Regions from separate parts of the Brasilonema octagenarum UFV-OR1 genome, predicted to be linked through region 2. Evidence: predicted binding sites of a transcription regulator. Region 2 holds the regulator's gene; each other region holds the start of a gene.

Region 1 (7,737 bases), on a different contig from region 2:
ATTGCCCAGTTCCCTCTGAACAGCAACCACTTAATGAGTACGAAGAGTTAAAATCCTCCTGGCTGTTTCGCGACTGTACCTTAAATTTGCGCGAGTATATCACAAAAATAGCGTGGATTTGGGGAATATCGTGGTTGGTGGCATTCCCAGTCGCAGCAGCAAGCTTTGCCCCACATAAGCAGAGTGCACAGTTTATTATCAGTAGTATAGCAGGATCAAGTGTGGGAGTCGTGCTAGTGGTAGCACGGCTATATTTGGGCTGGTCTTATATCCGCGATCGCCTGATGAGTCCAATCATCTTTTACGAAGAGTCGGGATGGTATGACGGTCAAAATTGGATGAAACCACAGGAAGTGCTGACACGCGATCGCCTGATTGTTTCATACTCTATAAAACCAATTATAACTCGGTTAAAAATGACCTTTGCTGGCTTGGCTGTATTGTTCGTTGCTGGTACGATAGTTTGGCACCTAGTGTAATCGTCATCAGTCATCAGTCATCAGTCATTTGTTATTTACAAAAGACTAAAGACAAAAGACTAAAGACAAAGGACAAAATTATGGTAAATTTCTACCCATGACAATGGGAAAACGAACACAAGCCGCCGCATTAGAAGTCAGGTTATTGCGTGAAGGCATTATAGAATCAAAGCATATCGTCCAAGCCGTCGTCTGTGATGATCGAGGACGAGTGCTATCGGTTGCTGGAAACGCTGAAACTGCAACATTTGTTCGTTCGGCGCTCAAACCATTTCAGGCGATCGCAGTAACCAGCACAGGCACTTTAGAACGCTATAACCTAAGCGATAAAGACCTAGCGATTATGACAAGTTCCCATAGAGGAACAATAGAGCAAGTCAGACAGGCATTTAATATACTTTGGCGAGCTGATGTCGATCCTTCAGCACTCCAATGTCCAATCCCAGAAGGTAAGTACAGTCGTTTGGAATACAATTGTTCTGGCAAACACGCAGGCATGCTCGCCGTTTGTCAACAATGCAATTGGTCCTTAAATAACTACTTGCAGCGAAAACACCCAGTGCAGCAGTTAATTCTCACCAAAGTATCAGAATTGCTGCGAATGCCAGCAGAGGAATTCATCAATGCTCATGATGACTGTGGCGCGCCTACATATTTGATGCAACTCGGTCAAATGGCGTCATTGTATGCTCAGCTTGCTTCTCGTAGCAGTTTGGACATAGAGCGTATTGTCCGTGCCATGACCCATCACTCCGTGATGGTGGCAGGAGAGGGAGAATTAGATACAGAACTGATGCGTTTAGCCCTTGGAGATGTCGTCAGTAAAGCTGGTGCTGAAGGAGTACAGTGCATTGCCAGATTGGGTGAGGGCATGGGATTGGCAATTAAAGTGATGGACGGAGCAAAGCGAGCAAAGTATGCCGTTGCCATTCACCTACTCAAGCAGTTGGGCTGGATTACTCCCAGCGTTGCCGAAGCCCTGTCAGAAAAATTCATGAACCTCGGTAAATACAAGCGTTTAGAAGTTATTGGAGAATTATCGATTTTATAGTTGCCAAATTTCTGACTATAGTGTTATAGTTAGGAAGACGAAGAGACGACGCGGGATAGAGCAGCCTGGTAGCTCGTCGGGCTCATAACCCGAAGGTCAGTGGTTCAAATCCACTTCCCGCCACCAAATAAAAGATAAAGCAAATCCCTACAATTGTAAAAAGTTGTAGGGATTTGTTATTGAAAAGTCAGATGCAACTTAAACTTGTCACGAATGGGATGTACTCGTCTTGGTAGAAATGTAATGTGAGGGCATTGTTATTTTTTCAGATAACTCAGATAACAATGCTTTATTTCTAAATTTGAATGTATGTTTTCAATTTACAATTACTAGAAAGACGAAACAGGTCATGGGCAGCAATCAACCACCAGCGAACAATCAGCCACAGGTTATCCTTATTACTGGGAATATGGCTGCCGGAAAATCTAGCGTTGCCCAGGCAGTTGCCGAGCAGTTGCCGAAAAGCGTGCATCTTCGTGGTGATATCTTCCGTCGCATGATCGTGAATGGGCAAGCGGAGATGACGCTTGAACTGTCAGCACAGGGGTATCAGCAACTCCGTCTGCGATACCGCCTCGCGGCGATGGCGGCAGAACTTTACCTGCAGGCTGGCTTTACGGTAGTCTATCAAGACATCATTATTGGTTCAGAGCTTAGCGAGGTCATCACCTATTATCACGATACCCCTGTGTCAGTTATCGTCTTATGTCCGAGACCGGATGTCGTGGCGGCGCGGGATACTGCACGTGAGAAGACGGGCTACGCCAACGAAGAAATGGTGCATGCGTTCGACCACGTTTTACGCACCGAGACACCACGACTCGGCTACTGGTTGGATACGTCCGATCTCACCGTTGCACAGACGGCTGATCATATCCTCAAACATCTTCCGCAAGCGGCTGTCCCGCTGCACTCAAGCAACGAGTAAACGTCACCGGCGTTGCCGACGAACATCACGTCAGAGTATCAGCCACTTGGTTCAAAGCTCCAAAACCAGCAGATGCTACTCTCATCTATAGACAATCTGAAGACGAAATATCCAAGCGAGCAAGAAGTTCCACCTTCACAGCATTTGAGAGGCTTTTACTGCAAAGCTGGCTGGATCGAAGCTCTCTACATTGATAATTTTCGTATTCACGAAAGACATTGCTATTCGTACACCGAGAATTCTTGGCATCACGAGTTACTTGTCCCATAGCATTAAGGTTGCTGACAGCGGTTTTCATATGAATAGACCACAAATCGTAGGGTGGGCATTGCTCAGAAAAGCCGATGAGATATTATAGCCGTTGCCAGGTAGATTAGGACATGAACTCATGAAAAAATATGGACATTACGAGACTTTCAAACTTCTTGACGAGTTAAGCATTTCCTGTTCCCTGTTCCCTGTTCCCTGTTCCCTGTTCCCTACGTCCTAATAGAGTTGGCTATAGCTATAATGAGCAATGCCCACCAGATCTGAAAACCGCTGTCAGGAGTATGTGAAGTAAAAAAGCCACCCAGAAAGGATGAGTGGCTCAGCTTATGCGATTTATGCGCTCAGATAGCGCTAATAGACCGTTCGCACCCTTGCGGTAAGCCGAAGAGTGCGTTTACGACTCAGGAATTAAACATCGTAATAGAGGGCAAATTCGTAGGGATGAGGACGTAACCGCATGGGGTTAACTTCATTATCTAACTTGTAAGAAATCCAAGTTTCAAGGAAGTCTTCGGTGAACACGCCTGATTCTGTTAAGAAAGCGTGGTCTTTCTCCAGTGCTTCCAATGCTAGTTCCAAAGAACCCGGAGTTGAAGGAACTTTCGCCAGTTCTTCAGGAGAAAGTTCATAAATATTCTTATCCAGAGGTTCACCTGGGTCGATTTTGTTCTTAATTCCATCTATTCCGGCACACAGCATCGCAGCAAATGCGAGGTAGGGGTTAGAAGTCGCATCAGGACAACGGAACTCCAACCGCTTGGCTTTGGGGTTAGTACCAGACAAAGGAATACGGATAGAAGCAGAACGGTTACCTTGGGAATAAGCCAAGTTTACAGGTGCTTCATAACCGGGTACCAAGCGCTTGTAAGAGTTGGTGGTGGGGTTAGTAATTGCTAGCAGTGCTGGTGCATGCTTGAGGATACCGCCAATGTAGTGCAACGCCATTTCACTCAAGCCAGCGTATTTATCTCCAGCAAACAGCGGTTGACCATCTTTCCAAATGGACTGGTGGGTGTGCATTCCAGAACCGTTATCGCCAAAAATTGGCTTAGGCATGAAGGTGACGGTCTTGCCATACTTCTTGGCTACGTTCTTGATGACATATTTATAAGTCATCAGCCAGTCAGCTGCTTCAATCAACTTACCAAACTTGAAGCCCAATTCGCACTGTCCACCAGTGGCTACTTCGTGGTGTTGCTTTTCAATTGGTACTCCGCACTTTGCCATTGTCAGCAGCATTTCTGTGCGAATATCCTGGAAAGTATCCGTAGGGGGAACTGGGAAGTAACCCTGTTTGAAGGGAGGTTTGTAACCCAGGTTAGGACCTTCTTCTTTGCCAGAATTCCAACGACCTTCAACTGAGTCTACGTAGTAGTAGCCTTGGTGCGCCGTTTGGTCAAAGCGGACATCATCAAAAATGAAAAATTCAGCTTCTGGACCAAAGAAAGCTGTTTCACCAAGACCAGTGGAAACTAAATAATCTATTGCTTTCTGGGCAATAACACGAGGACAACGGCTGTACCACTCACCTGTCCGTGGTTCCTTAATGCTACAAATGATACTCAGAGTTGGTTCTTGCATGAAAGGGTCGATCCAGGCAGTGTTTGGATCGAGTACCATCGACATGTCTGATTCATTGATGGTTTTCCAACCCCGGATACTAGAACCGTCGAAAGGTACGCCGTCTGTAAAGGAACTTTCATCGATTTGGTTATGGAAAAGCGTCAGGTGCTGCCAAATTCCTGGGGTATCGATGAATTTCAGATCAATCATCTGAATGTTATTGTCCTGAATCTGCTTCAGAACTTCTTGTGGGGTTGTCATGGTTACTCCTTAATCTGCCGATTTTTTAATAGTAAGACCAGAGTGTTCAAAGCATGTTGACCCCGCTTGTAAATCCACATCCATGAGCCACCTGCAATATCGTAAAGATTTGAATTTGGATGATTTTGTATTTTTTGTTACAAAATGTCAAGTTAAAAGATTATCTTTAACCTTTCCTTAACTAGTTTCACAAAAGTAGACAGTTGATCTCGCAGGGGTCAACTTTGGCATAGAATCCATAATTAGCGCTATAGATTGTTTTTGTGCTGGGGCTTTTTTTACAAGAGGCATAAATGCTAAAAGCAGTCAGATTAATATCAAACCATAGAAAGGATTAATTAGGAGAAAAAGAAATGCGGGATGCAGTAACCGGTTTAATTAAGAATTATGACGTTGCAGGTCGGTATTTCGACCGGAATGCCATTGACAGCCTTAAGTCTTACTTTCTAAGCGGTACCGCACGTGTGCAAGCAGCAGCGGCTATCAATTCAAATGCGGCGATAATTGTCAAGCAGGCTGGTTCTCAATTATTTGATGAACTGCCAGAGTTGATTCGCCCAGGTGGAAATGCCTACACCACTCGTCGTTATGCGGCTTGTTTGCGCGATATGGACTACTACCTACGCTATGCTAGCTATGCTCTTGTTGCTGGTAGTATGGATGTCTTAGATGAACGGGTGCTGCAAGGACTACGGGAAACTTACAATTCTTTGGGAGTGCCTATTGGTCCAACAGTTCGTGGTATCCAGATTATGAAGGAAATTGCGAAAGAGCAAGCGGCTGCAGCAGGTGTGACAGATACTTCCTTTGTCGATGAGCCATTTGACTACATGACTGAAGAGTTTAGCGAAACAGATGTTTAACAGTTATCAGTTATCAGTGAGCCAGCGCAGCAGGAGGGTCTCCAACGCCAGATACCTCTGTCGGGAAACCCTCCTATGGCACAAAGTGCCACGCTACGCTATCAGTACTGGCTCCTCCGTAGGCGACTGCGTTAGCGCAGCGGAACCGGAGGTTCTCCCCGAAGGGTTATCAGTTGCTTGATAACTGTTCACTGTTAACTGTTCACTGATTGAAATTGCTCTGTCAGTTTTTAAATCAGGCGAGTTTCCCTGAGGTAACTTGCTTTTTTCCACCTTCGCGATGCATACCGCACTAAAGCTGAAAATTCGCCACAATAGAAAGTGCCAACGATTGAGGCGCTGGTTATGGAAGAATTACTAGAGTTAAAAGATTTGTTGCTCAAAGGTGATGTACCAGGAGCGTTGGTCATCGTCGAAGAATTAGAAGAGATGAGCCGTAACGATATAATCAAGACAATTCGTAGCTACGCGATAATTCTGCTGTTGCATCTGATTAAACAGCAAGCCGAAAATCGTACAACTCGCTCTTGGGATGTCTCTATTCGTAATTCAGTTCGGGAAATTCAAAGAGAGAATAAGCGTCGTAAAGCAGGAGGTTTTTATTTAACTCCTGAAGAATTGGTGGAAACCCTGCAAGAAGCGTACTTAAATGCTATCGATGAGGCAACCCTCGAAGTAGAAGAGGGACGTTATCAACCAGAAGAATTAGAACAACTGGTTGATCGAGAAAAAATTATAAATAGTGCATTAAATTTAATAAAACCACAATAGATAAAGATAATTGGTTAAAAAACGACTCGACACTCTATTAGTAGAACTCAATTTAAGTTCGTCTCGCGCCTTAGCACAGCGCTTTATCCAAGCGGGAGAAGTCACGGTTAATGGTCAGATAATTGACAAGCCAGGTACGGAAGTTGATATTGCGGCTCAAATTCAAATTAAGGAGCGATCGCGCTTTGTTTCCCGAGGCGGCGAAAAGTTAGCAAAAGCATTGGAAGTCTTTGCTATTCCTGTAGAAGGACGAATTTGTTTTGATGGTGGTATCTCCACAGGTGGCTTCACTGATTGCTTGCTGCAAGCTGGGGCAAAGCTGGTTTATGGGGTTGACGTTGGTTATGGACAAGTTGACTGGCGTCTGCGAAATGATTCTCGCGTGGTTTTGAAGGAACGCACCAATTTACGGTATTTGACACCAGAACAGTTATATGTTATACTCTCCCGAACTTCTAAAGGGGGGGAATATGCTGATTTGGCGGTGGTTGATGTGTCGTTTATTTCCTTAACCAAGATTTTGCCTGCTTTGTGGCAGCTGCTGCAATCTCCTCGGGAGGCTGTATTGTTAGTGAAACCCCAATTTGAAGTGGGAAAAAACCGCGTTGGTAAAAAAGGCGTTGTGCGTGACTCTAAAGACCAAGCCGAGGCAATTTTTCAGGTGTTGCAAGCGGCTGGTGAATTAGGATGGAAGTACAAAGGTTTGACTTGGTCACCTCTTACTGGTCCTGCTGGGAATATCGAGTATTTATTGTGGCTGGGTATGGAAAGTGAAACTCCACCCCCTGATTTAGAAGTCCTACAACAAATGACTCAATCTGCAGCATCTGAACTTCGAGACAAATAACCTCTTGGCGTCCTTGGCACGCCAGTTGCTACCCCAAATATCCCCCTAACTCTTGCCGCAAACGATACAAAATCGTATTTGGTTCCACTTCAGCTAAGATTTCTTTAATAACTGTACTCGCTCCCAATTGTCCCCAAGAACAGCCTTTTTCTAAATAGACTTGTGCCGCTTTTCCCACAGTATATGCTCCGTAGCCTGCGATACCAGCTTGCGTCATTGCAGTTCCCGCATAAGCAGTGATATTTATTGGGTTTTCTCCAGAAGCAATTGCAGCTGTACTCTTACCCAAACCTAACAGGAAACTGCTACCTAGTTCTCCCAGCAGTAAGCCACCAGAGCTTAATAAAATCGTTTTTAAAAAATTTCCTGCTTCGTACCCAGTCATTGGTAAGCCGTACAGGCGTGCAAGTGAGCGAATCAAAGCTAAATCGGCAACTGTTCCGCCTAGAACATCTAACAAGGGGATGGGATTTAGTCCTACTGCTAAAGCTTTGTATTTGGTAAATCGCCAAATCAGGTCTTCTGCTTGTTGTTGGCGAAAGTCGATGGTTTTTTGGGCGATCGCCTCTTGTGCATCTCGTGCTTGGATGAGTGCGTTTAAAGCAAGAAGCGATCGCCCCTCACGATTGAGAATTTTAAGAATTGTTTCTTTTAATTCGTCTATTTGTGGTGGTGGAGTCTCCCATTCATGTGCGACACTACCA
Region 2 (7,737 bases):
TATTGACGGTTAATAGGTGGTTGTGAAACTGTAGCAACTGGGGTTGATGGTCTCATAGAAGCAAATTTCAAATAAATGTTAATAGGAATCCCGAAAAAATCTATTGCTTCAGTTCTGACATCGCGTAAACCTTGCCCATTAATTCCCACCAAACGCCCTTGTTCATCTAGCAGTGGACCACCACTCATTCCTGCTTTAGTGACGTTGTTATAAACTAAGTTATAACCTTTTTTGCCATTTGATAAACGTGCAGAAATGCGTCCATCTTGAAAACGATAGTTACGTTGTGTGCTGATAGCATCTGGGTCAGCCCAACCAGCAACATAAACTATTATGCCTTCATTTAACTGATCGGAATTTCCAATTTCTGCTTTGCGGTATTGTTCTGAACTAGTGAATTGCAATACTGCCAAGTCTACTCCTGAGATAGATTGGACTTGCGTAGAGTTCAAAGAATAGCGTTTGCCGTCAGGTGTTTGAATGGTATATTTGCCTGGGAATTCTACAACATGCCTGTTGGTTAACACAGTGTAAGTGTTTCCTTGTTTATCGATAATCACTCCAGAACCTGTGTTTGCACCATCAATACGAACTGTGATTTGTTTGGCAATGTTGTTGACTTCTGATGCAGTTAATGCAACGACACTTGGAGTTTGAAATAGTACAACAGTTACTGTTCCTACAAGACCTAAAGCTGGGTTAAACCGGGATGATAAATTCATAGCTCTTTATAAAAGGCTCACCTAAGAAAATCAAAAAGCAACATCATGAATAGCCCCAACTATTCGTACTTCAGATTCATTTAACTGTTTTTGGTAACTATTTCCTTTCGTAAAAATTTATTAATGACTACGCAGTGAAAGCGAGGAGTGGATCCCCTCAGTGCAGCACGCTTACTCACTCCTGCAGCTTTCCCTGCTTTTTTACAACATCCCTTTAGAACTGGGAATGGTACCAGCACGACGCGGATCAATTTCTAGTGCCATGCGCGTTGCTCTGGCAAACGCCTTGAATGTTGCTTCAATAATGTGATGGGAATTCATACCATCTAATTGACGGATATGTAGCGTCATTTGGCTATGGTTCACCACAGCTACGAAAAATTCGCGTACTAATTGGGTGTCATAAGTTCCCACTCGCTGGGTAGGAATTTGCAAACCATAGCTGATGTGGGGACGTCCGGAAAAATCTAGCGCCACTTGAATAAGTGCTTCATCAAGAGGCGCAACAAAATGACCAAAACGGACAATTCCTTTTTTATCACCAAGGGCCTTGCTAATAGCTTGACCCAAGGTAATACCAACATCTTCGTTGCTGTGGTGATCGTCGATGTGTAAATCACCAGTAGCTCTGACTTCTAGGTCAATCAGCCCGTGGGAGGAAATTTGATGCAGCATATGATCCAAAAAGGGAATGCCAGTTGCTGCATTGCAAACTCCTGTACCATCCAAGTTGACTTTAACATACACATCCGTTTCGCTTGTCCTACGGCTAATTTCGGCAATACGAGTGCCCCCTTGGGGTTGTTCGTGCTGTGAGGGGAGAATTTGGCGTAGGATGGAGTCTGTGCTGGAGGAATCGCTTATTTGCATACAGAACCTGGCTTATGCTTAATTATGTAGTAATGGGTCAGAGCCATTTGCTAATACCTAATAACTAATGGTAAATACACAAATAGTAGTTATTGGTTAGCAAATAGCAATATTAACGTTACATACCCATGATTTCATATCCTGCATCCACATAAAGCACTTGCCCAGTGATTCCACTAGCCAGGTCACTGCACAAGAAAGTTGCCGCATTGCCCACTTCTAGCTGAGTGACAGTGCGTCGTAGAGGAGCCACCTGCTCCACATGATGAATCATATCTAAGATTCCTCCTACGGCACTAGAGGCTAGAGTACGAATTGGACCAGCAGAGATGGCATTCACTCTGATATTTTGTGGTCCCATTTCGGCAGCGAGGTATCGCACACTTGTTTCTAGCCCTGCTTTGGCAACTCCCATCACATTATAGTTGGGAATTGCCCGCACACCTCCTAGATAAGTGAGAGTGAGGATACTTCCTCCTTGAGTCATCAAAGGTTTTGCGTATCCAGCGAGTTGCACTAAGGAGTAAGTACTGATTTCTAAAGCCAAATTGAAGCCAGAACGGGAGGTTTGGCTAAAATCTCCACTCAAGTCTTCTTTATTGGCAAAGGCAAGGCAATGGATCAGGATATCTAAAGATCCCCACTTATCGCTGATCGCATTAAAGGTAGACTTAAGATCCTCGTCGTTTTGGACATTACATGGAAGAAACAAGCTGGGGTTTAGCGGTTCTACCAACTCTGCGACTTTTTTCTCCATTTTGCCTTTCTCATCTGGCAAATAGGTAACACCCAGGTTCGCTCCTGCTGCGTTCAGTTGTTGGGCAATCCCCCAAGCGATTGAGCGGTTGTTTGCAATTCCCGTTACTAAGGCATTTTTTCCGGTCAGATCTAGCATATCAATTCTTAATGTGAACACTCCTGCTTGAGCATACTAGAATCTGACACCGATTTGTCTTTGTTATGGGTACTATTTGTCAACCGGATTATGGAGTTACCTTTTGATACCACAAAATTATCGTTCCATTCTTAAATATATGCTCAAAACATAGTAGTGATAATTGATTTAGGAGTAAATAGTGGATGGTAAATAGTAAGTAGTAGAGAGTAGGTATTTGGTAGTCTATAGAATTTCTTTTCTATCTACCAGAAACTAGATACGAACTACAGTTTTACACCTTCTACAGAATGAGTGTGTCTACTTTTTTTACTTCATAAAAAAAGTCAAAAAAATTTAGAATTAACTTTGAAAAAAGACTAGATCTAAACATCAAAAATTATGTATCATGATGAACATATAAACAGAGCAATCGAATTGGAGTTATCAGACTGCTCGTTAGAATCATCTTGAGGATCTCGCCCTTGGTGATTCCCCTCGTTAAAACAAGTTGCGTTTCTTAGTGATTTGTTATGACTTTGGACACTAAACACTGGAAAAATGACAGGTGACGTTATGGGAAATTTCATAAATAGTTTAGAATTGCTATATGAGTGAGTGAGGTTAAGTATAGGAAAGTACAAAAACATTGACAATGTGTTCTTGATTTTTCAGGTGTATTCTTAGGAAATCGATTTTAAATTTTCCGGCATTGGGTAGGGGAAGGTAAATGCTCGTGACACAAGATAAAGCCCTAGCAAGTGTTTTTCGTCAGATGGCAACCGGAGCTTTTCCGCCGGTTGTAGAAACGTTTGAACGTAGTAAAACCATCTTTTTCCCCGGCGATCCCGCCGAACGAGTGTATTTTCTATTAAAAGGTGCCGTTAAGCTCTCCAGAGTTTATGAAGCAGGAGAAGAAATAACCGTAGCACTGCTGCGGGAAAATAGTGTTTTCGGCGTCTTATCCTTGCTGACAGGAAACAAGTCAGATAGGTTTTACCATGCGGTTGCTTTCACATCTGTAGAATTGCTCTCAGCACCAATTGAACAGGTGGAACAAGCGCTTAAAGAAAACCCAGAACTGTCGATGTTAATGCTGCGAGGATTGTCTTCGCGGATATTACAGACAGAGATGATGATAGAAACACTCGCTCACAGAGATATGGGTTCTAGATTGGTAAGTTTTTTGTTAATTCTCTGTCGTGATTTTGGTGTTCCTTGTGCGGATGGAATCACAATTGATCTCAAGCTCTCTCATCAAGCGATCGCTGAAGCAATTGGTTCGACTCGCGTGACTGTCACTAGATTACTAGGTGACTTGCGCGAGAAAAAAATGATTTCAATACACAAGAAAAAGATTACTGTTCATAAGCCTGTTACCTTAAGTCGCCAATTTACCTAAACAAAGTTCACTAGCTATGAACAGTCATTTCTGAGTTAGATAAAAAAGTCAGAAAAATGACTCATAAACGTCACTTACTACAACTGACATCGACAATACCGTCCTTGTTGCAATAAGCTTGGTGCGTTTGTGAGTAACCAGGCGTGTATCAACCTCTGTAAGCAACTGCCATGCATAGTTTTCTAGCTTGAAAATAGAACTCAGAACTCAGAACTCAGAAGAAAAGAAAAATTTTCATCTGTTCTAGTGAGGCAGTTCATCACGGCTAGCTTGAAAATAGATTTTCATGCTTGGTTGTGGGCGATCGCCCATGAGTGACTGACTTGTAAATGCCCATAAAGTAAGTAAAAGGTAGCGAAAGCCCCTGCATTGCTCCCGCCGATAGCTTGGTGAGCCAAAGCGCATCTGAAGAGAACCCGCGCATACTTTTGGTGCGCTTTGGGAAGTGACTTTTGGGTTGAGTATAGGCTTTGCCCGTTGTAAGTGCAGCTTTGCACACAAAGCCTTATATTGTACGTGAGTGAAATAGCAAGTGTTCGTGGGATTTGTTGAACTTTGTTTAAATCAGGAATAAAGACTAGTGAAGATTGCGTCATGTCAATGCTTGGCTTACATCAATTTCCCACAGATAATGACTGGAAGTAGTAGGCTGTATCTGGAAGGATTTCATCGGTAGGAAAAGATGACCACCGGGTACATCCTAATAGCGGCAATTTTAATTTTGGGAGGCGTCATTGCCACCGTGGGCGATCGCATTGGCACACGAGTTGGCAAGGCTCGCCTCTCCCTGTTCAACCTGCGTCCAAAAAATACGGCAGTACTGATAACTATTCTGACAGGTACTTTGGTCTCGGCATCAACCTTAGGAATTTTATTTGCTGCCGACGATGGATTGCGTACAGGAGTATTTAAACTAGAGAGTATTCAAAAAGATCTCAGGCGCAAGCGCGAACAACTCAACACAACTGCAAAACAGCTAGAAGACACTAAAGGTGAGCTAGAACAAGCTCGAAAAGAACAAAAAGCTCAACAAGAGCGCTTGCAGCAAACGAATCAGTCCTTACGTGAGGCAAACACTAAACAGCAAGAAACTCAGACTCAACTAAACCGTACCATAAGCCAACAAGCTCAAACTCAAGCTCAACTTCAGGGCACACAAAACCAACTCAGTCAAGCAGTCGCTAGCTATAAACAAGCCATAGCGGAACTTCAAAGCGTTGACAATGAGAAAAAAAAGCTGCTGGTGGAAATTGAAAAAAGAAAGGTAGAACGCCAACGACTGTATGAAGAAGCAAGAAAAGCGATTTCGCAAGCCAAAACAGCTATTGAGAAACGCGATCGCGAACTAGCCAATCGACAGCAAGCTGTTCAACAACGGGATCAAAAAATAGCCGAACTGGATCAACTCATTAAAAAGCGAAACACAGCAATAGCCGCGCGAGAGCAAGTGATTGCTCAACGGGAATCTCGCCTCAAAGAATTGGAAACACAACAAGACTATCTGGAACAGGAAGTCGCAAGGCTGGAGAAATATTACCAATCTTACCGTGACCTGCGTTTAGGAAAACTCGCACTGGTTCGCGGTCAAGTTCTTGCTACAGGCGTTTTTCGTGTGGAACAACCTGTTGTAGGGCGTCAGTTGATCGTTCAACTTTTACAGGAAGCTAATCGAAACGCTACCATCTAATTAAGTGAGCCTGGTGCTCCTAATCCAGCAAATTTGCAAATCTTACAAGTGACAAATGAGCAGGTTGATCAATTAAGCAAGCAAATTAATGATGGTCGAGAATATGTGGTAAGAATTTTTTCTGCTGGCAATTACGTCAGGGGAGAAAAGCAGATTGCATTTTTTGCTGATGCAGCACGCAATCAAGTCGTTTTTACCAAAGATCAAGTCATAGCAACAACAAGCGCAGATCCCAAAACGATGACATCTTTTCAACTGCGACAGCGGCTAGAACAGCTGATTTCTGCTTCGCAATTTCGCGCTCGTAACGCTGGTATTTTAGAAAGTATTCAAATAGATGGGACTTTCATTCGCTTTATCGCCCAGTTGAGACAGTACAACCAGCCAATTGAGATCAAAGCTGTTGCTGTAGAGGATACATATACAGCAGGACCACTGAAAGTAAAACTCATAGCTATCCAAAACGGGCAGATTATTTTTAGCACGTGAACTACTAGGGAACGCTTAACTGTTAACACCGAAGAAGGAATAAAGGTGTTAACAGTTTTTTTTTAAGCGCAGAGTGCAGGCTATGCCAACAAAAATCAAATAGGAGTTCTATATATAACTAATTGTTAAGTTTTCATAATCTATGAGCAAAAGTCCACAGTCCAAAAACTGTTGACTTTTGACCAAAAAAATGGTTAAAGATCAGTAGTCAGAAGAAATTTAGAAATCGCGCGTCAATAAGAGGGGAATTCTGGTGGGTGAGTTGCGGCTGTGTTGTGCTTGAATTCATTTATCGAGAAAAAAGAATTCTTTGCTTACTCAAATAGGAATCTTATATTTAATTTGTAGGGAATTCTCTTGTTGTGGGTTTTGCGTTCTTGTTAATTTTAAATTTTTATTATGACTGCCCGTAAATTTTTACCAACCCAACCAGCTATTTTGGGTTTCGACCCTGGTCGTGATAAATGTGGTTTAGCTGTGATGGGACTTGATAGACAACTGTACCATCATCAAGTCGTATTAGCTGCTGAGGCGATCGCCGCCATCATCTCACTACGCCAAAAGTTCCCCATTTCTTTACTCGTCATGGGTGACCAAACCACAGCAAAACGCTGGAAGCAAGAACTGCAAAATCAATTAGCAGATCCATTGAACATCGTTTTAGTGGATGAGCGTTACACTAGCTTAGAAGCGCGCGATCGCTACTGGCAGATGTTTCCTCCCAAGGGACTTGCCAAGCTTCTACCACAAGGCTTACGACAACCACCACGACCAATAGACGACATTGTAGCCATCCTGTTAATTGAAAGATACCTCAATCGTTTAACTGAATCAGTGGTTAATAATGAATAATTAAAAGTTAAAAATTTTAACACATGTTTAGTTGATAAATCTTCGTTTCTATAGTTGAGCGCGAATAGTGAAAGCATAGTCTCCTCCTGGTTCGAGCTGGTAATCTCGTTGCTCCAAGAAGCGACCGAGGGGTTCTTTGATCAAAGCACGCCCTCTAGAAGGTTTGACAGAAAGTTCTCCCCGGCGAAAATGCCATTGGAATTGCCATTCAAAGTCACCCGCTCTGACTTCGCCTTCAAGAAATCCGTCTTGCCAAGATTGACGGATAATTCTGACATGGGCTGTAGTTTCTGGTAAATCTTTAGCACTCACGATGCTGTATGTCAAGTTGAAAAATAAAGCTAACTTGTTATAGCTTTACATTTATTCACAATACCTCAAATACTCCAATTGGTGTATTTGGATATAATCTCTCGTACCACTAATTGCCTTTGAATGCAACTCATATCAAGTTGCGTTCATAAACAATAAAAAACCGCACCTGGCTCAAGCCGAGGGGCTTCGGCCGTGAGCGCGAGCGCAGAACGGTTCTCACCTTCCAGTTCGCAGCCTGATAGGGGCAATAGCTTCTCTACGAGACGCTGCTTTGTATCTCCTGCCCAGACGCTGCGCGTATGCCTTACGGCGAACGCATGATTGCGTGCGCTTACGCTTACGCGATCTGCGCTCAGCGCAGACCACTGCAATAAGGGGCGATTTTACAGTATAAAAGAAATATGAAGATTCGTAAAAAACGTAACACCCTGCGCCAATCTCTAGCAGTTTTCCGGTACAGTGGACGAGCTATTAGTTTGGTGTGGACAACTAGCCGCTCGCTGACTATTATTTTCGCGAGTTTAAC
Region 3 (7,737 bases), on a different contig from region 2:
CACTTTCTTTGAAGCGAATTTGCCCGCGTCGCGCTTGATAGTCCAAAAAATTGGAACAACTAGAAATTTCTCGGTACTTTCCAGAAGAAGGAAGCCAAACCTCTATATCGTAAGTTTTCGCCGAGTGAAATCCTATATCCCCAGTACATAATTCTATGACTCGGTAAGGCAGTTGCAACGCCTGTAAAATTGATTCTGCATTGCCTAGCAATTTTTCGAGTTCCTCACTAGAAGTGCTGGGATGTACAAACTTCACGAGTTCAACTTTGTTGAATTGATGCAGTCGAATCAGTCCCCGCATATCCCGTCCATAACTCCCAGCCTCCCGGCGAAAACAGGGAGTATAAGCACAGTGGTAAATAGGCAAATCTTCAGAATTGAGAGTTTCACCACGATAGAGGTTGGTTACAGGAACCTCCGCCGTCGGCGTAAGCCACAAATCATCCGCCGCACATTTAAAGCTTTCTTCAGCGAACTTGGGCAATTGACCCGTAGCTGTCATAGACTCGGTATTAATCAAAAATGGGGGAATAACTTCCACATACCCTGCAGCTATCTGGCGATCAAGCATAAATTGGATTAATGCTCTCTCCAGTTTGGCACCAGCACCTATCAGGGTGATAAAGCGACTTTGTGCGACTTTTACCGCTCGCTCAACATTAAGAATACCCAACTTCTCACCAAGTTCCCAGTGAGGAAGAATGTTTGGGTTTTGGGGAAGATACTCATCACCCCAACGACGCACTTCTGGGTTATCTTCCTCACTCTTACCAACAGGTGTAGAGTCGCTTGGTAAGTTAGGAAGTGTGAGTAAAAGTTCTTCGATTTTGGCTGATAGCTCTTTTTCTTGAGGTTCCAGTGTGCCAATCTCAGCTTTGACAGAACTACCATTCTCACGCAACTCTTGAATTTCTGGTCCTTTGGGGTTGCAACCACCTTTTATCTTTTCCGGAATTAATTTCGCAATTTCGTTACTACGTGCTTGCAGTTGATTTCGCTTCGCTTCCAATTCGCGTTGTTGTTTATCCAACTCCAAAAGCGGCTGAATATCGTAGTCACCACCACGAGTCTTCAACCGTTCCTGAACCAATTGTGGATTGTCCCTTATTAATTTAATGTCCAGCACAGATCTATCCTAGTTTTTAGCCTAGTATTTTCTTTAGAGTTAACACTTCAAAATATAGTACTTCCGACTGGTGACAACTGCAAAAACTAAATAGCGGGAAAAGTCAATGATCTGTAAAGATAAAGTGAACTTAGCAATACCTCTCTACTTCATACTTTCTTGAAAGAACACAAGGAACAGGGAATAGGCAACAGGGAACAGGGAACAGGGAACAGGGAACGCTTAACACTTCGATCCTAGCCCCAGAGGGGGCGCTACGCAAACGACAAAGCTCAGGGCAACGCAAGCTCAGTGCATCGCGCTTAACAGGGTGAATGGTGTTTCTTTCATACGTTGCTAGCGATTTTCAAAGCGAAGCGTCAGAGGTTGAGTTCATTCTGGTGAATTATTCATCTGTCTTAGTTACAGCAACAGCCTCTTGACTTATTTGTGAGTGCTCAACTACAACACTCTTGGTTGTCTTGTTGGTATTGTACGGACTCCCCGGCGAAAATTGCTCCTCATTTTTAGAATTTGTCGGTGCTGGTAGCCAATAGCCAAGTATGCCTGTTAAGCCACCCCAGTAAAGCGCTTGGTTGTCCTGAGGTTTATTAGCAATCAGTTTGAAAGTACACAACCCAAGCACTACAGTACTAAAGAAAACTTGTACGGCAAATGTCCATGTTTGATGATTTTTCATAAGATTTGTATAGAAAAACTTTAATTTAGTTTTTTTGTGTACTTTGATATCACTAAAAAGCAAGATGGTTATCTAAGTCACTCTGTAGTAAGATTCAACTTAAGCACTTGCACTTTCGCAAAACTCTGATAAAATTTTTGCAAAATTCTTCAAATAATTAGTAGTTGGTCATTCCAGCAATCCAAAGTGAACAACGAATGATCAACTAGGAACTACGCTCAGACTGAGGTTTGGAGATGCGGTAGAGTATCCAAATTGACGCGACAAGCCCCCCAAAATGGGCTGTAACCGTATTCGTGTTTGCTTGGACAACAAACATGTCTAAGGGTTGGATACTCCGGCTAGGGTCGATCTGGGTGATTACTCCAGCACCCAATTGCGGTAAAGTCAATGACTTTGTGACTAGAGTCCCAACAATGATTTGCGCTCCCAACAGAGTCACCAGCATTCCTACTAAATGCACCACAATTGCAAAGCGTACAACTTGAACAGTTTCAACTTTGCGCGGGCGGTTATTAGAATTTGAGGATTCTAGGCGTAGCCCAAGTCTGGTGTAACGGAAAGCTATATAGATACCTATTGCTAAGGCAACAAGCCCAGCAACGGCAAAAATAGCGCCAAACCCAGTTCCAGGGTTACTACTACTATTGGCACCTCTCTGACTAAAGACTGCGAACAGCAAAATAACCCCGGAAACAACACCTAGCACTAATTGAATCCAGAAGCTAATCCATCCTGTAAGGCGAAATACTTGGGCAATTGCCCGGAGTGTAGACAAATCTGACATACTGATCACCATTTGTGCTGAGGGCTTGATAAATTTACTATCATACTTAGTAAGTGTGATAAAAGTATTTCTAGTAAACAAATTCCGTACTTTAAACTTTTTTGAGTGTGTCCACTATTCACAATGCTTGAAAAAAAATATGATAGTTTGCTTAATCTTTAAGCAAAAACTATAGGAAAATTACTGTCTAGCAAAGTTTTGATTAAGTTTTACATAAATACCGCATTTTCCCTTTAAAATTGCTTAGACGGTATTTTATGCTTAAGCAATCCTTATGCCCTTGGCATTACTTAACACTCTTCGATTGCAGCATAGCCGTTGTAAAATCGCTCCTCAATACAATGTCAGAAGCTTGGGTAGAGATACAAAAATTTGTATCCCTATAATTGGTGCATCGGTTCCACTTTAATAAAGTGTGAAATCTGTCTCATGTTATTTTTACCCTTTGGTGATCCGGCCTAAGCAGTGCTATGTACTCCTTTCAGTAGTGTAGTATTATATACTGTTTTTTTCTGATTGTCAGCTCGACCCTTAGGCATTTTTAATCATTGATTAACCATGAAACTTGAGGATATATATCACTTCTTTGAAAATCCTCCGCCAACTTACCTTTGTCAGGAACTCGCTGTTTGTTATATAGTGTATCTTTTGTCACAAAGCGAATCCTATGGAACGGAGTTGATTCAACGACTGGAAACTGAATATCCAACCTATCGGCTTTCAGATACTGTGCTTTACAGTGCAATTAAATTTCTCGAAGACCAGAAAGCAATTACTGGGTACTGGAAAAAGCTAGAAGGACGGGGACGTCCTAGGCGAATGTACCAAGTCTCTCCAGAATGGCAATTTAAAGCACAGGATTTAGCTCGCTTATGGCAACAGTACATCAGCGGGAGAACAAGTTAACGAATAATTCATAATGAATAAATCACCACCTGTGAAACACTCATAATTTAGTTTATGGATACTGCTACTCTAGCATCCACGTTGCTGCTCACTTTTTTATTATCGGTTGGGCTATTTTTCTTTATTCGTGCCTCTACCAAAGATCGTACAAAAACCACACAACTGGTTTGCGAGCAAGACGAAGCTACTTTAATGCCTCAATTAAAGGAGTATTTTCAAACACGGTCTTACCGAGTAGCAGCGGTCGATCCGAAACAAAACCAGGTAACTTTTGAAGGCACTGTTAGACCAAGCTGGTTTTTAGCTGTGTTTTTAACAGTTTTAGCAGCTATTGGTCTTGTGTGTCTATCACTGGTTTTGTCTCTAGTTTTTCCCAACCTCAGTACAGTTTTTCTTGGGATGGTGCTGATATCACCTTTGAGTGGTGTTTTTTATTGGCGCAAAGCCGCCAAACTTGAAAAGGTGTCGCTGAAGGTAGAAACAGCCGACGAAAGCGACCAACACTCTCCAACTCAAATAACACTAACAGCCCATCGAGATGAAATCATCGAGTTACAAAGGACATTGGGATTAAAAAGTTCGCAATAGCTGCTATGAGGACGGCTGGCTAAAAACTCTTCCCAAGTAAGGGACAGATGAAAGCCACCCCCTCAGCAACTACCCTGATGCTAGACTCTTGTCTTACGATTATTTGTATAGCGTCAGATAAACTATTGGCTTTAATACCAATTCTAGGACTTACGGATACTCTACCAATTCTTGGCGTTCTAGCCTATGGCTGACGCCACGCCTTACGGTGAGTCCAGCGCTGCGGGAGGGTCTCCCTCAGCAGGTGACTGGCGAACCCGGAGGGCTATCGGCACGCCGCTGAGTCCTAAGGGGACACGCTACGGGAACGCGTCTAAGGCGTCTTTGTCTTGGCGGTGTGTGCCGCATGCGCACACTACGCGTTGCAAGAGCGTAGGCGTGCAGGAGATACGAGAAATTTAGCTGATTGAGCGATTTTTGCGTAAGTCCAAAACTCAATATAAGGCTACAGAAAACTGTAAAATCTTGCCAACAGAAGCACTCTGGCTCTAGAAAGTGGTTTAATCTTTGAAGCTATTAACATCTCAAATCTTGTAAAACAAGCTAGGGACAAGCAGTCCCAAAGTCACGCGCGTAAGGATTGGTGACTTCGACTCATGCCGCCCTTGATCGCTGCATGAGCAAGCTACGAGGTTTAGCCTAGAATCCCAAGGCTGAATCCAAATGAGCGACAGCGAAATTTGGATAGCCCAGGGAGTGTCAAAACTTTTAACAATAAGAAATGGAATAGAGAGAGGAGGTAAAACGATTCTAGATCTGTAGCTTTTCTCCACAAGTTGTTGAAAAAAGCTATATCGCTTGAAGCTGCGTGCCAAAGCTTTGATCAGAACAGGTTCGCTGTATCCTCACTCCCACGTACGTTTTCACACCTAATACTCAACTTATACAAACACAAAGTTTGATTAAAGTTGATAGTCTTAAAGACAAAATTGCTAGCTTAACACTGGCAAGTCAGCTACATTCTTAAAAAAAAATGAAACTTAAAAAAAAACTAGCAATTTCGGTTGTTAATGGTTGTCAGGAGCTAAATTCAAACTCTATGATCACCATATGTTAGTTTAACGACTAGCAACAGCCAGTGACTCCTGACCTGGAGGGGCTTCGAGTACCCTCAGGCTAGGAAATAAAAAGTGATTTTCTTCAACATATTGAGCTCCAAACAGCCCCTTTTCAGCCCAGAAATAACGGTCTGTTGTGTGTTCGTTTCGCTTTACAAGTAGCAAAGCGGGTGGCAAGATTCCCTCAGCTTGAATGAATTTTCTAGCTGCTGTCACAGGCTTATCTTCACCGCTTTCAATGCTAAATTGAGGCACATGCTCTAAAATTCGCCGCCCTTCTTGGCGACGACGACTCTTTCTCTTGCGTCTTCTTGCCAACCTTCCTTACCTCCTCTAACAAGCGATAGATTGTAGTGATAGCTACAAAATCCGTCGTAATTATAAAAGTTCTAGTTCAAAAATTCAATAGTTTTTAACCTTTTGATACAATCCGATTAATTTATTTTTTTGTATAAAAACCAAAAGCGTTGAACAATATAATTCCTTGGAACGAACTGTTAGTTGCAAGATTCAGTTAAGCTTTGTTAAATAGGAAAAGCCAACTTTTGTTTCTTTTCGTCCGTATAGTCTGTCATTTAAAACAAGGACTGAGAAATGTTAATGTCTACCAGTTCTGAGTTTGTTGCTCTATGCCGAGAGCAATTGGCACTGTTAGCTCAAGGGCTGGAAGCATCTTTGAGCGTTGTTTATTTAACGCAAGAATTCATAGAGGCTTCGACAAGTGAAGCGAAGCTGATTCCTGTGGTAGTTTATCCAGAAACAGCAGTGGAACAGCACTTAGCTAGTGCTTTGGTATTGCCCACCTCAATACCTATTTCAAATCCTAATTGGGCTTCGTATCGTTCCGCCTCTGTCACGTTGGATAAAACACTGTATTCTCGTACGGGTGATGTGTTCAACCAGAAACACAACCGCAATAACCTTCGGTTATTGAAAGCAGCAGAGGATTTTCCCGCCCGATCGCAAGAAAGTGCCACAGGAGATACAGCACCACCGCATTCAACAGAGGGAGAAGAATATTTATTCAAAGGCGACCAAATTGTTTTACCTCTTGTTCATGAAGATGTGATGATGGGTTTGCTCGTCACAGTCAGAGAAGACCGAGTATGGAATGAACAAGAAAGGAGTCAAATAGAACGAGTTGCCCAAACACTATGCCTTGCCTGTATTTTGGATCAGCGTCGAGCATGGTTGCACCAGCAATTGCAACAACAACAAATTTTTCAAGAAAAACAGCAAGATTTACTAGATAATTTATTGCATCAGCTTCGTAACCCATTAACAGCATTGCGTACCTTTGGCAAACTGTTGCTAAAGCGACTGCGACCAGGCGATGCTAACCGCGAGGTAGCAACTAGTATTGTGCGGGAAAGCGATCGCCTCAAAGAATTGTTGCAACAGTTGGATGAAGTTATTGACTTGAGTGCAGAAGATTTAGACCCATTAAGGTTACCGCAAAAAGAAGTGCTTGTGGAAGCAAACGTACAAAAAGATTTCACAGCACCACTCTTGTTGCCCGGTGCAGGAGAGAAAGAAGTTAATTGTTCTGTAGTAAATATCTTGGAACCATTGTTAGTATCAGCCAGAGCTATTGCTCAAGAAAGAAATTTGCAACTCATATCCGAAATTCCCCGTAACTTACCTCTGGTACGCGCTAACACCAAAGCATTACGAGAAGTACTCAGCAATATCATTGACAATGCTTTAAAATACACTCCCACTGGCGGCAAAATTTTGATCCAGACTAGGCAAGAAAAACTTCATTTTCAGGGAATCGCCATTAGTGACACTGGTCCTGGTATTCCACCACAAGATTTACAGCATCTTGGAGAGCGTCATTACCGAGGTGTTCAAGCTCAAACCGAAATTCCTGGCACGGGATTAGGATTATCAATTGCCAAACAGCTCATACAACAAATGCAGGGCGAAATACAAGTTTTTAGCCCTGCTTTAACTTCGCTTAGCTCATCACCTGATGCACCAGGAACGACTTTTATTATTTGGTTACCTGTTGCTAATAGTAAGTCCTGATTACTTACTATTTCAACGAAATCTGAAAGTTTTCACCAATAGTCATTTGTAGGTCAGTGTTTGGATCAATGGCGATTAACTCAACACTCTTTTTACCAAAGAACAGACCAACTAATCCACCGATAGCAGCCCCCCCCAGAACTTCTCCAGCACTAATAGCCTTATCGCCAATTACAAGCGAAACCGCCGCCGCTGCGCCTGCGCCAAGTGCACTATTCCTAAGAATTGTTTGTGTATTGGTGCCTTTTTTGATAGTTTGGGTCTTGGTAATCACTTCAGAAGTCGCATTGATTGGATACTCTTGACCATTGTTGGTTAAAACGAGTTTTTGGGCAACGAATTGAGAACCACCCTTGTTTTTGACGGGACGAAGCTCACCAACCACTTGACTACCTGCTGGAATGAGCAAGTTTCCTTTATCAGTGACAACGTTTTGCGCCACAGTCAGAGTTAAAGGAGCTGTTTCATCCTTAGTCACAAGAATCTTTTCTGCTTTTTCATACCTTATAGGAATAACAGTTCCTTCAGGAATTGTCACCGTGACTGGTTTTGATGGAGTCGG
Region 4 (7,737 bases), on a different contig from region 2:
TTTTTCGCTTTGTTGAGGTTTTTCATGAGTGACAAGCAACAACAAAACGAATCCAGCGATCGCATAACTGGAACCCACTACAAGTTCTTTGCCTAGTCCATCACTACCACCTACTTGCGACCACAATTGATCTGCTACCCCTAACAATGGTTCCCCAACAGCAAACCCAACTATCACTGATGCCATCATTGTTGTTGTGTACAGTGAGTTTGCCGAAAGTAAATGCTGTTCTTTGACAATTAAAGGCATAGCTGCCTGTTCTGCTGGCGCAAAAAACTGCGTCAGCGTAGAAACCAAGAAAGTCACTGCCAAAAGGATGGCAAAACCCACTGGCAAAACTCCCACTAATGGTTGCCAATCATGAGTCAGCCACAGCATTGCTGGAATTGCCAATACTAGTATGCCGCGCAAAACATTTGTTACTACTAGCACCGCCTTTTTTGACCAGCGATCTACAAACACACCAGCAAGGGAACCAAAAAGAATTGCCGGAATAGTGAAAGCCATCATCAGCGTTGAAACCCAACCACTAATACTCTGTTCGCTTGTTTGAAACTGAGTATTAATAATGGCAATCATCAAAACCAGATACACTTTATCTGCCATCTGACAAAAGACTTGACCACCCCAAAGAGCCAAAAAGTTGGGGTTTTTTAATATCGGCAAAAACCCTTGCTCTAGCTGTTCAGCTGATCCAGCTTCTGATTCGAGTCCAGAAGCTTCTGTTATTTCTGTTGTTTTTGCTACAGTTGCTGTCGCCTTTTGGGTGCTATGTTCTGAAATATTATTTTTACCATTTGCCTCGTTAGAGGTCAAATTGTTTTCCGACTGTTGTTTGTGGTTAGTGACATCAGTTTTTGAGATTTCCGATGTATAATTTTTCTGATTTACAAAAACGTCTTTTGCTTGTTCGTGCAAGTTAACATGACTGGGTAGAGACTTGGGAATATTTGGGTTATTAGCGATTTTAGGCATTGATGCCTTATTCTGTTTCCTAGCGTAACTTTGTGATAACGGTAGGATTTTTGGATCCAAATCAGACGGTTGCATCATGGTTAGCAGCTAAATAAGAATCTATTAAAGCAGCAGAGCGAATAGGGCGACCAATGTGATACTGAGCATAGGAGCGCAAAACTTGCTCAACGGATAACCAGCCATCATTTCTGGTTAGTTCTTGGATGATCTCTGGTTGCGACAGGTGCTGGAGTATAGCAAGTTCTGTTGCATTCAAGCGGCTTGATATAACTGGTATTTCTTGTCGATGAATAATTGTTTGGTAGTTGGCAGGCTTCTCTTTCACAGTAGCAGGAATGGTGGAAGAAGTTGTGGAACTGGGGTGATGAGGTGGAAAGCTAGGAAAACTTTGTTGTTTTCTTTTCTCCTCCTTCAGACGTTCCCAAGCACTTAAGCAAATTGTTCCACCTGTTGGTATGCTGAATCCGACTTGCCAAGCTGGATCTGTAAAATTTGGTATCAGAGAGCGTCCAGTGATGCAACAGACTTGTACTTGGGGAGTTAGTCCCGCCAAAGCTAAAAGGTGAAATACCCCATGAGCCAGATGTGCTAAAACATTTAATGTTTCTGCGCTTTCTAAAACTTCTAAACGATTGAGATGTTCGTTGAGTAACTCATAAAGTTCTTCTTGGGGTTGCTCGCTTAACGCTACAGATAGTACTATTTCTGCTAAATACTGGCTAGCAGCCAACTTTCCTAAGTTTCTAGCAAGACCTGGATAAGATTTGATTGTTTGTGCTTGAGTGATTTTATCGAGCGATCGCCCTTTAGCAATCAGTAGCTCGTTTACCACAAACATTGCACTTCTACCACCAAGACTAGAGTTATGTTTTCGTGATCCTGGCGCTACAGCTCGAATTAGACCAAACTCTGGTGTCAAAATTGTCACGAGTCTATCTGATTCTCCCAGAGCCTGAGCTTTAAGATTAATTCCAGTTGCTTTATAAGTTTTACTCATTAGTCATTAGTTATTGGTCATTAGCTTGAGACAAAAGACAAAGAACAAATGACTACTCACTCAAGTCCCGTCTATGGCGCTGATGAAGCAAATCGATACCAAAAGAAGTGCCTAATCTGGTTGCACCCGCCATAATTAAGTCTAAAGCTTGATCGATGGTACGAATACCTCCTGAGGCTTTAATTCCAACCCGCTCTTGTGTGACTTCTTTCAAAAGTCGTACGTCTTCTACTGTCGTAGCGCCATTCCAACCAGTACTCGTTTTGAGAAATGCTGCACCAGCATCCATACAGATTTCTGCTACAAGTCTTTTTTCCGCATCCGTCAGCAGGTTAGTTTCTAAAATCACCTTTACCGTTTGCCCAGTTTCTTCACATATTTCGGCAATTTCCTGGTGTACGTTCTCAGTGTCGCCTGCTTTTAACCAGCCCAAATTTATCACCACATCTAACTCAGTGGCTCCATTTTCCACTGCTTCTTGAGCTTCATATAACTTTGTTGCGGAAGTTGTTGCCCCGGTAGGAAAGCCAATCACTGTACAAACTTTCGGCTTTTTACCGTGCAGAAGTTCTGCGGCTTGCTTCACATGAGTCGGGTAGACACAAACCGCCGCAAAATGAAATCTATCTGCTTCTTCACACCATTGTTCAACCTGCTTTGAGGTAGCGGTTGGTATCAGCAGAGCGTGATCTATAAATGGCGCAATGTCAATGTCTGTATAATCTGCTGCCATCGCCTTTTTTGCCAATAATTAATTATTAACCTTTCTCAAAAAATTTCAAACTGACTTGAAAATAGAACTCAGAACACAGAACTCAGAACTCAGAAGAAAAGATAAATTTTCATTCGTTCTGGTGTAAGCAGTTCATGACGGCTATTTAGATAAATTAAATCATAATTTTTAAGTTTTTTATCTGAACTTTATCAAATCATGTAGTGTCATTGAGCACAATTATGAAGTTTAATTAAATTACCAGAAGTTTCCTCTATTTTTAGCCCTAATACAATAATCAGCACATGCAAGGACACCAAGACCAAGATGTCTAAATATTTATACTTAAAAAATCTAATTCATCTGTGTATATTAAATACTCCTAATAGTCGAAGACGGTTCAGGTAAGACTAAAATTTTTATCCGCACCGCAATCTAGTGAAAGTGCATGCACTTTCACTACAAACAAAATCCGCCTGAACAGCTTTAGAAAAGTTGAGTCTGTATGGGCGGACTTTGTTTGTGTGAGTTTGAATTCCACCTGACTAAGGCTAAGCGCTGATCTCAGATTTAACAAGTTGTAGTTGCTGTGCTTGTGGGGTCAAATGCTTGACGCTTTGCTTAACAAAACTTTGCAATAAAGCCATTTGCTGATTCCGCTGAAATACGCTTTGCAAAGTTTGCCGTAACTTGTCGAGATTTAACACTGTTCCAGAGTCAATAGCAACTTCCTGCTGTTGGAAATATTCAACTAAAGTTAAACCTGCGATGCGAGTCAGATAAGCAGCACTGACTCCCTGCACCAAGCCACCAGCAACAAAAGTGATAGCGTTAGTTTTGAGTACTGTGCTTACTGCCTTGGAAGACAGTTCTACTAAACCCAGTTTCACCATCAAACTTCCCATTGTGCCAGCAACTGTCTGCGCTTGTTCCAAGGAAAATTTTTGCTGATAGATACCACCCAAATCCATAACCATTTGAGCGTTAATTGCGGCTGTTGCTAGGATATCAAGCGCTGGTACTGGGTTGGCAAATGCTGCTGCAGCAGCTATCCATTGGTATTGTTCAATTGATTTTACAGCGCGATCGCGTCTGATTTCATTCAGCAAGTTTTTCGCTTCAGCTTTGAGGAACAAAACTTTCCTCATTGTTGTCGCCCACACCAACTGTTCTGGTTGCTGTGTCAACATTTCACCCAATTGCTGCGTCAACTGTTGAATGTCTGGTGTTGGTAGTTCCAGGGATTCTTGCACACAACCATCTTCTTGATGCTTCCGTACTTTAATCGGACTCGGAGATGCCGCAGTCGCCACAACAGACGACATCCGATGTTTCAGTGATTGCAACACACTTACACGTTCATCTGGCAAATACTGATCTTGTTTATTAAAAACCAAAATAGTATTTTGATTAATTGCTTTTAGCTGTTGTAAGCTTTGAAATTCAGAATCTGTTAAATCACCATTTGTCAGGAACAAGACAACATCAGATTTGTTTGCGTGTGTCAAAACATCTACATCTGAGTTTTCGCCTGCTTTGACAAACAAAGGTGAAGTTTCTTGGAATTCGACGAACGAAAAGCTTCCCGTCTCTACATTTTGACACCAGCTAGATTTTAAGACTTCAATCAAAGTCGTTTTACCTACCGATTTGCCACCAGTGACAACAGCAATCATTTCTTGTCTATCTAACTCAGCCGTAAGACGGGTAAGTTGTTCTCGCAATGTCCCTACAGTTAGAGGATTTTCTGTTTCTTGTGCGAGTTGGTTAACCACGGCTTGGGCTTTAGCAATGCTAGCTTCTACTGTCGTACGATCTACTGGTACATTGCTTAGCGATCGCGAACTATCTTGAGTGCGATTTGACTTTAATAACCACAAACCGCCGCCAACGGCTAACAAACTCAACAAACCAAATTCACCAATCTGCACCATCGAATGGTGCAAATTTTGTAACATCCACAGAGAAAAGGACAGTCCCAATCCTCCCACTAAAATCGGTCGCTGCAACTTCACAACTATGATTCTCCGCGTTATGCTGGCTTCTACTTCAGGATATCTCAAAACTGGGCTTGTCCGATCGGCAGTCGCCTGCGGAGGAGGCAGTACTTGATGAGGGTCTCCCCACAGAGGATAAGAGCGTTGGAAACCCTACCAAGAGCGCTGCCTCAGTTTATAGCCTAATGCATAAAGTTTTCTTTAGATAAAAGGGAACGCTTAACGCTTAACACCGAAGAAGGGGGATAGTGAGGAACATAGACGCAACATATACCAACGGTGAACAATTTTTGAAAATCGTTCACCGTTGGTATCTCTTTGATAAAAAGTTGGTACTAGCCAACTTTTTACTTGTCGTGACACTTAGCTCATAGCTGCATTGCTGCGATCATAAGTTATGCGCACAGTGGGATCTATTTTTCCTTGAACAGGGTTCCAGTAGTTGGAGACTTCTCCAGGAAGACCTAATTCCTCGCCAGCACGCCCCAGCATCGATTGTTGACGATTCTTAATGAGTTGATAGTGACGCATCATCAAAGCACGGGCTTTTTCTTGAGTAGACATAATAAAGTTCCCCTTAATTGTTTGTGTAATGTCATGATTCAGTAACTTTATAGTTTTAATTATAGAATACAATTCTGTAACAAAAACTACTAAATTATTAATTTTAATAAAAATTAATAATTGCAGAAGAGTAGGGAACTTAGGATTTCCACCCAGGAGCCAATGCGTTGCCAAGAGAAGTGGGTAGATGTAAAGCGGCTTCCCGTTATGGTTTCCCAATTTGTAAAGACTTGGAGGGCAGTTTAAAGGGAGAGTAGGGTCAATACTTTTCGTCCAAGCACTACTCATCTCCCTCACGGTTTGGAAAAAGGGGTAAGGAGGAAAGAACAAATTCTGACTTCACATCTTACTGAAGAGTGATTTTGCCTGACAACATAGACCTTTCTTAAGATTTATGCTTTTCTCATTAAATTTATTAAAATTATATAAATAAAAGTTACAAAAGCTCAAGCAATTCTCATGTCTGACACCTTAACCAAACTAACTTATCAGACTTTTCAGCAGAGTAAAAATTATTTTGGTCTAGCTCATAAACTGCTAAGCTCGCGGTTGAAGAATATCATCTCTGCTACTGAGCAGACGCAAATTCAACCCATACCAAACGAGGTTTTATTAAAGGCTCAACAAAACCTGAACAATCTGCTCGAAGTTGATTGGGAAGATGCTGAGCGTGGTGTCTATCCTAAAAGCGTGTTGTTTGATAATCCTTGGGAAGACTTTTTCCGCTACTATCCAATGGTGTGGCTGGATTTACCCCAAACTTGGGAACGTGCTCAACACAAGAGATATCAAGAGTTTACTCAAGATGTAGACATCAATGGTTATCCCAGCTACTATGTGCAGAACTTCCATCACCAGACGAATGGCTACTTGAGTGATTTATCAGCTAATTTGTATGACTTGCAGGTAGAAATTCTTTTTGGAGGTTCAGCTGATCCCATGCGACGACGCATTCTGGCTCCTCTTAAAGAAGGGTTAGAAGTGTTTAGTGATGTGTCACCACGCCAGATACGTGTACTAGATGTTGCTTGTGGAACTGGTCGTACTTTAAAGTTGATTCGGGCGGCTTTGCCGAAAGCATCTTTGTTTGGTACAGATTTGTCGCCAGCTTATTTGCGTAAAGCAAATGAATTCCTGTCGCAAATTCCCGGAGAATTACCACAACTTTTGCAGGCAAATGCAGAAGAGTTACCATACTTGGATAACTACTTCCATGCTGTCACTTCAGTTTTCCTCTTCCATGAGTTACCAGCAGCAGCACGTCAACAGGTTATAGAGCAATCCTATCGGGTGACAAAACCAGGGGGAACCTTTATCATCTGTGACTCAGTTCAGATGAGTGATTCTCCTGAAATGGAATCGCTGATGGAAAGCTTCCACGAAACTTTTCATGAACCTTACTACAAGCACTACACTACTGATAACTTGGTAGAGCGTTTGGAAAAAGCAGGCTTTGAGAATATTGATATACGGGTTCACTTTATGAGCAAGTACTTTATTGCTCGAAAGCCCGCTTAATGTAAAGAAAAGCTACGGTGGCTACATAAAACTAATATAATATTAGTTTACATAACTCTCATAAAAAGTTATGGCTGTTGCTTACCCGCGCAAATTTCAAAACGCTATAGGTGCAAGGGACATCTTGACACAAGTTGTCCGCGATGTGGTTTGCACCCGCCTTCGGCGATGCTCCCAAAGGGAGCCGCCCCTTGGGCGATCGCGATCTTCATCTGGTCACCCTCAACCGCTACCGCTACAGCGAGCAACGCAGTTGCAAAGACCTGACTGAAGTCATTGAACAACTCAACGGACAGCCACCCGAACTGATACGAGATTTATCTCACCATATCTCCGATGAACCCCGTCATGCTATGTGGCTGACTGATTTATTGGTGGAACTGGGAGCGAATGTAGGAACGCCTCCAGGCTCTTCTTACATTGATGAATTTGACCGTCTGATAGACCGAGAATTTTTCAACCCAGAACACAACCTAGAGGATAGCATTATTGCCGGATTGGCAGCAATTAACGTAACCGAAAAACGGGGTTGTGAGTACTTCTCTGCTCACATTTACGCCCTCAAGCAAGCGCCCCAAACCGAAGAAAACATCAAAATCCGCCAAACGATTGAAAAAATTCTGCCAGAGGAAGCAGGACACGTTCGCTGGGGTAACCGTTGGTTGGGGCAGTTAGCAGATAAAAGTCCAGAACATCGCCAAAAGGTTGATCAAGCCAAGCGAAAGTATGCTGCGATTGAACAAGCAGCTTTTGAAGCTGGCATGGATATCACCTTGGGTGCAGAACTGCGTAGAGTTGCCAACCTGCTGGAAGTGGCAAACACAATGCCTGTATGGCAACGTCCTCAATATCTGATGGAACGTTTACCGCAGACTCTTCTAGCACCAGATTTGCAAAGGACTCGGATTAATGTAGTTGAGCGAGTTTGGAAGCGAGATCCACAGACATTGATCGAAAGATTTGTGCCGATGTTT

Evidence for each region. Region 2 encodes NtcA, which controls nitrogen genes in cyanobacteria. Its sites were predicted from a motif close to TNTGTANNNNNNNNTACANA; they were not measured.
Region 1: glnA (type I glutamate--ammonia ligase) is a predicted target of NtcA. The motif match lies at 4,677-4,696, and genes of this name have one in related genera.
Region 3: AC5590_RS16460 (DUF3155 domain-containing protein) is a predicted target of NtcA. The motif match lies at 5,492-5,511, and genes of this name have one in related genera.
Region 4: gifA (glutamine synthetase inactivation factor IF7A) is a predicted target of NtcA. The motif match lies at 5,319-5,338, and genes of this name have one in related genera.

The regions. Positions count from the first base shown of each region.
Region 1 is NZ_CAWPKW010000316.1:18,859-26,595, reverse strand. Features, by position in the region: gene AC5590_RS28255 (CGLD27 family protein) at 1-479, shown strand, start outside; gene AC5590_RS28250 (asparaginase) at 577-1,530, shown strand; tRNA gene AC5590_RS28245 (tRNA-Met) at 1,580-1,656, shown strand; gene AC5590_RS28240 (AAA family ATPase) at 1,880-2,458, shown strand; gene glnA (type I glutamate--ammonia ligase) at 3,137-4,552, opposite strand; gene apcB (allophycocyanin subunit beta) at 4,906-5,415, shown strand; gene AC5590_RS28225 (DUF29 family protein) at 5,761-6,186, shown strand; gene AC5590_RS28220 (TlyA family RNA methyltransferase) at 6,197-7,033, shown strand; gene AC5590_RS28215 (GTP-binding protein) at 7,062-7,737, opposite strand, start outside.
Region 2 is NZ_CAWPKW010000098.1:3,588-11,324, reverse strand. Features, by position in the region: gene AC5590_RS07565 (fasciclin domain-containing protein) at 1-722, opposite strand, end outside; gene hisB (imidazoleglycerol-phosphate dehydratase HisB) at 924-1,592, opposite strand; gene fabI (enoyl-ACP reductase FabI) at 1,711-2,487, opposite strand; gene ntcA (global nitrogen regulator NtcA) at 3,197-3,868, shown strand; gene AC5590_RS07545 (hypothetical protein) at 4,112-4,369, opposite strand; partial or broken gene AC5590_RS07540 (DUF3084 domain-containing protein) at 4,551-6,044, shown strand; gene AC5590_RS07535 (RuvC family protein) at 6,444-6,896, shown strand; gene AC5590_RS07530 (DUF3146 family protein) at 6,945-7,208, opposite strand; gene AC5590_RS07525 (ABC transporter ATP-binding protein) at 7,613-7,737, shown strand, end outside.
Region 3 is NZ_CAWPKW010000218.1:18,708-26,444, forward strand. Features, by position in the region: gene serS (serine--tRNA ligase) at 1-1,126, opposite strand, end outside; gene AC5590_RS16440 (hypothetical protein) at 1,512-1,805, opposite strand; gene AC5590_RS16445 (DUF3611 family protein) at 2,011-2,592, opposite strand; gene AC5590_RS16450 (PadR family transcriptional regulator) at 3,151-3,498, shown strand; gene AC5590_RS16455 (cofactor assembly of complex C subunit B) at 3,553-4,086, shown strand; gene AC5590_RS16460 (DUF3155 domain-containing protein) at 5,145-5,462, opposite strand; gene AC5590_RS16465 (sensor histidine kinase) at 5,739-7,175, shown strand; gene AC5590_RS16470 (S-layer homology domain-containing protein) at 7,183-7,737, opposite strand, start outside.
Region 4 is NZ_CAWPKW010000013.1:9,175-16,911, reverse strand. Features, by position in the region: gene AC5590_RS00725 (MFS transporter) at 1-1,053, opposite strand, end outside; gene recO (DNA repair protein RecO) at 1,037-1,972, opposite strand; gene deoC (deoxyribose-phosphate aldolase) at 2,025-2,705, opposite strand; gene AC5590_RS00710 (slr1306 family protein) at 3,236-4,705, opposite strand; gene gifA (glutamine synthetase inactivation factor IF7A) at 5,045-5,245, opposite strand; gene AC5590_RS00700 (class I SAM-dependent methyltransferase) at 5,705-6,763, shown strand; gene AC5590_RS00695 (DUF455 family protein) at 6,907-7,737, shown strand, end outside.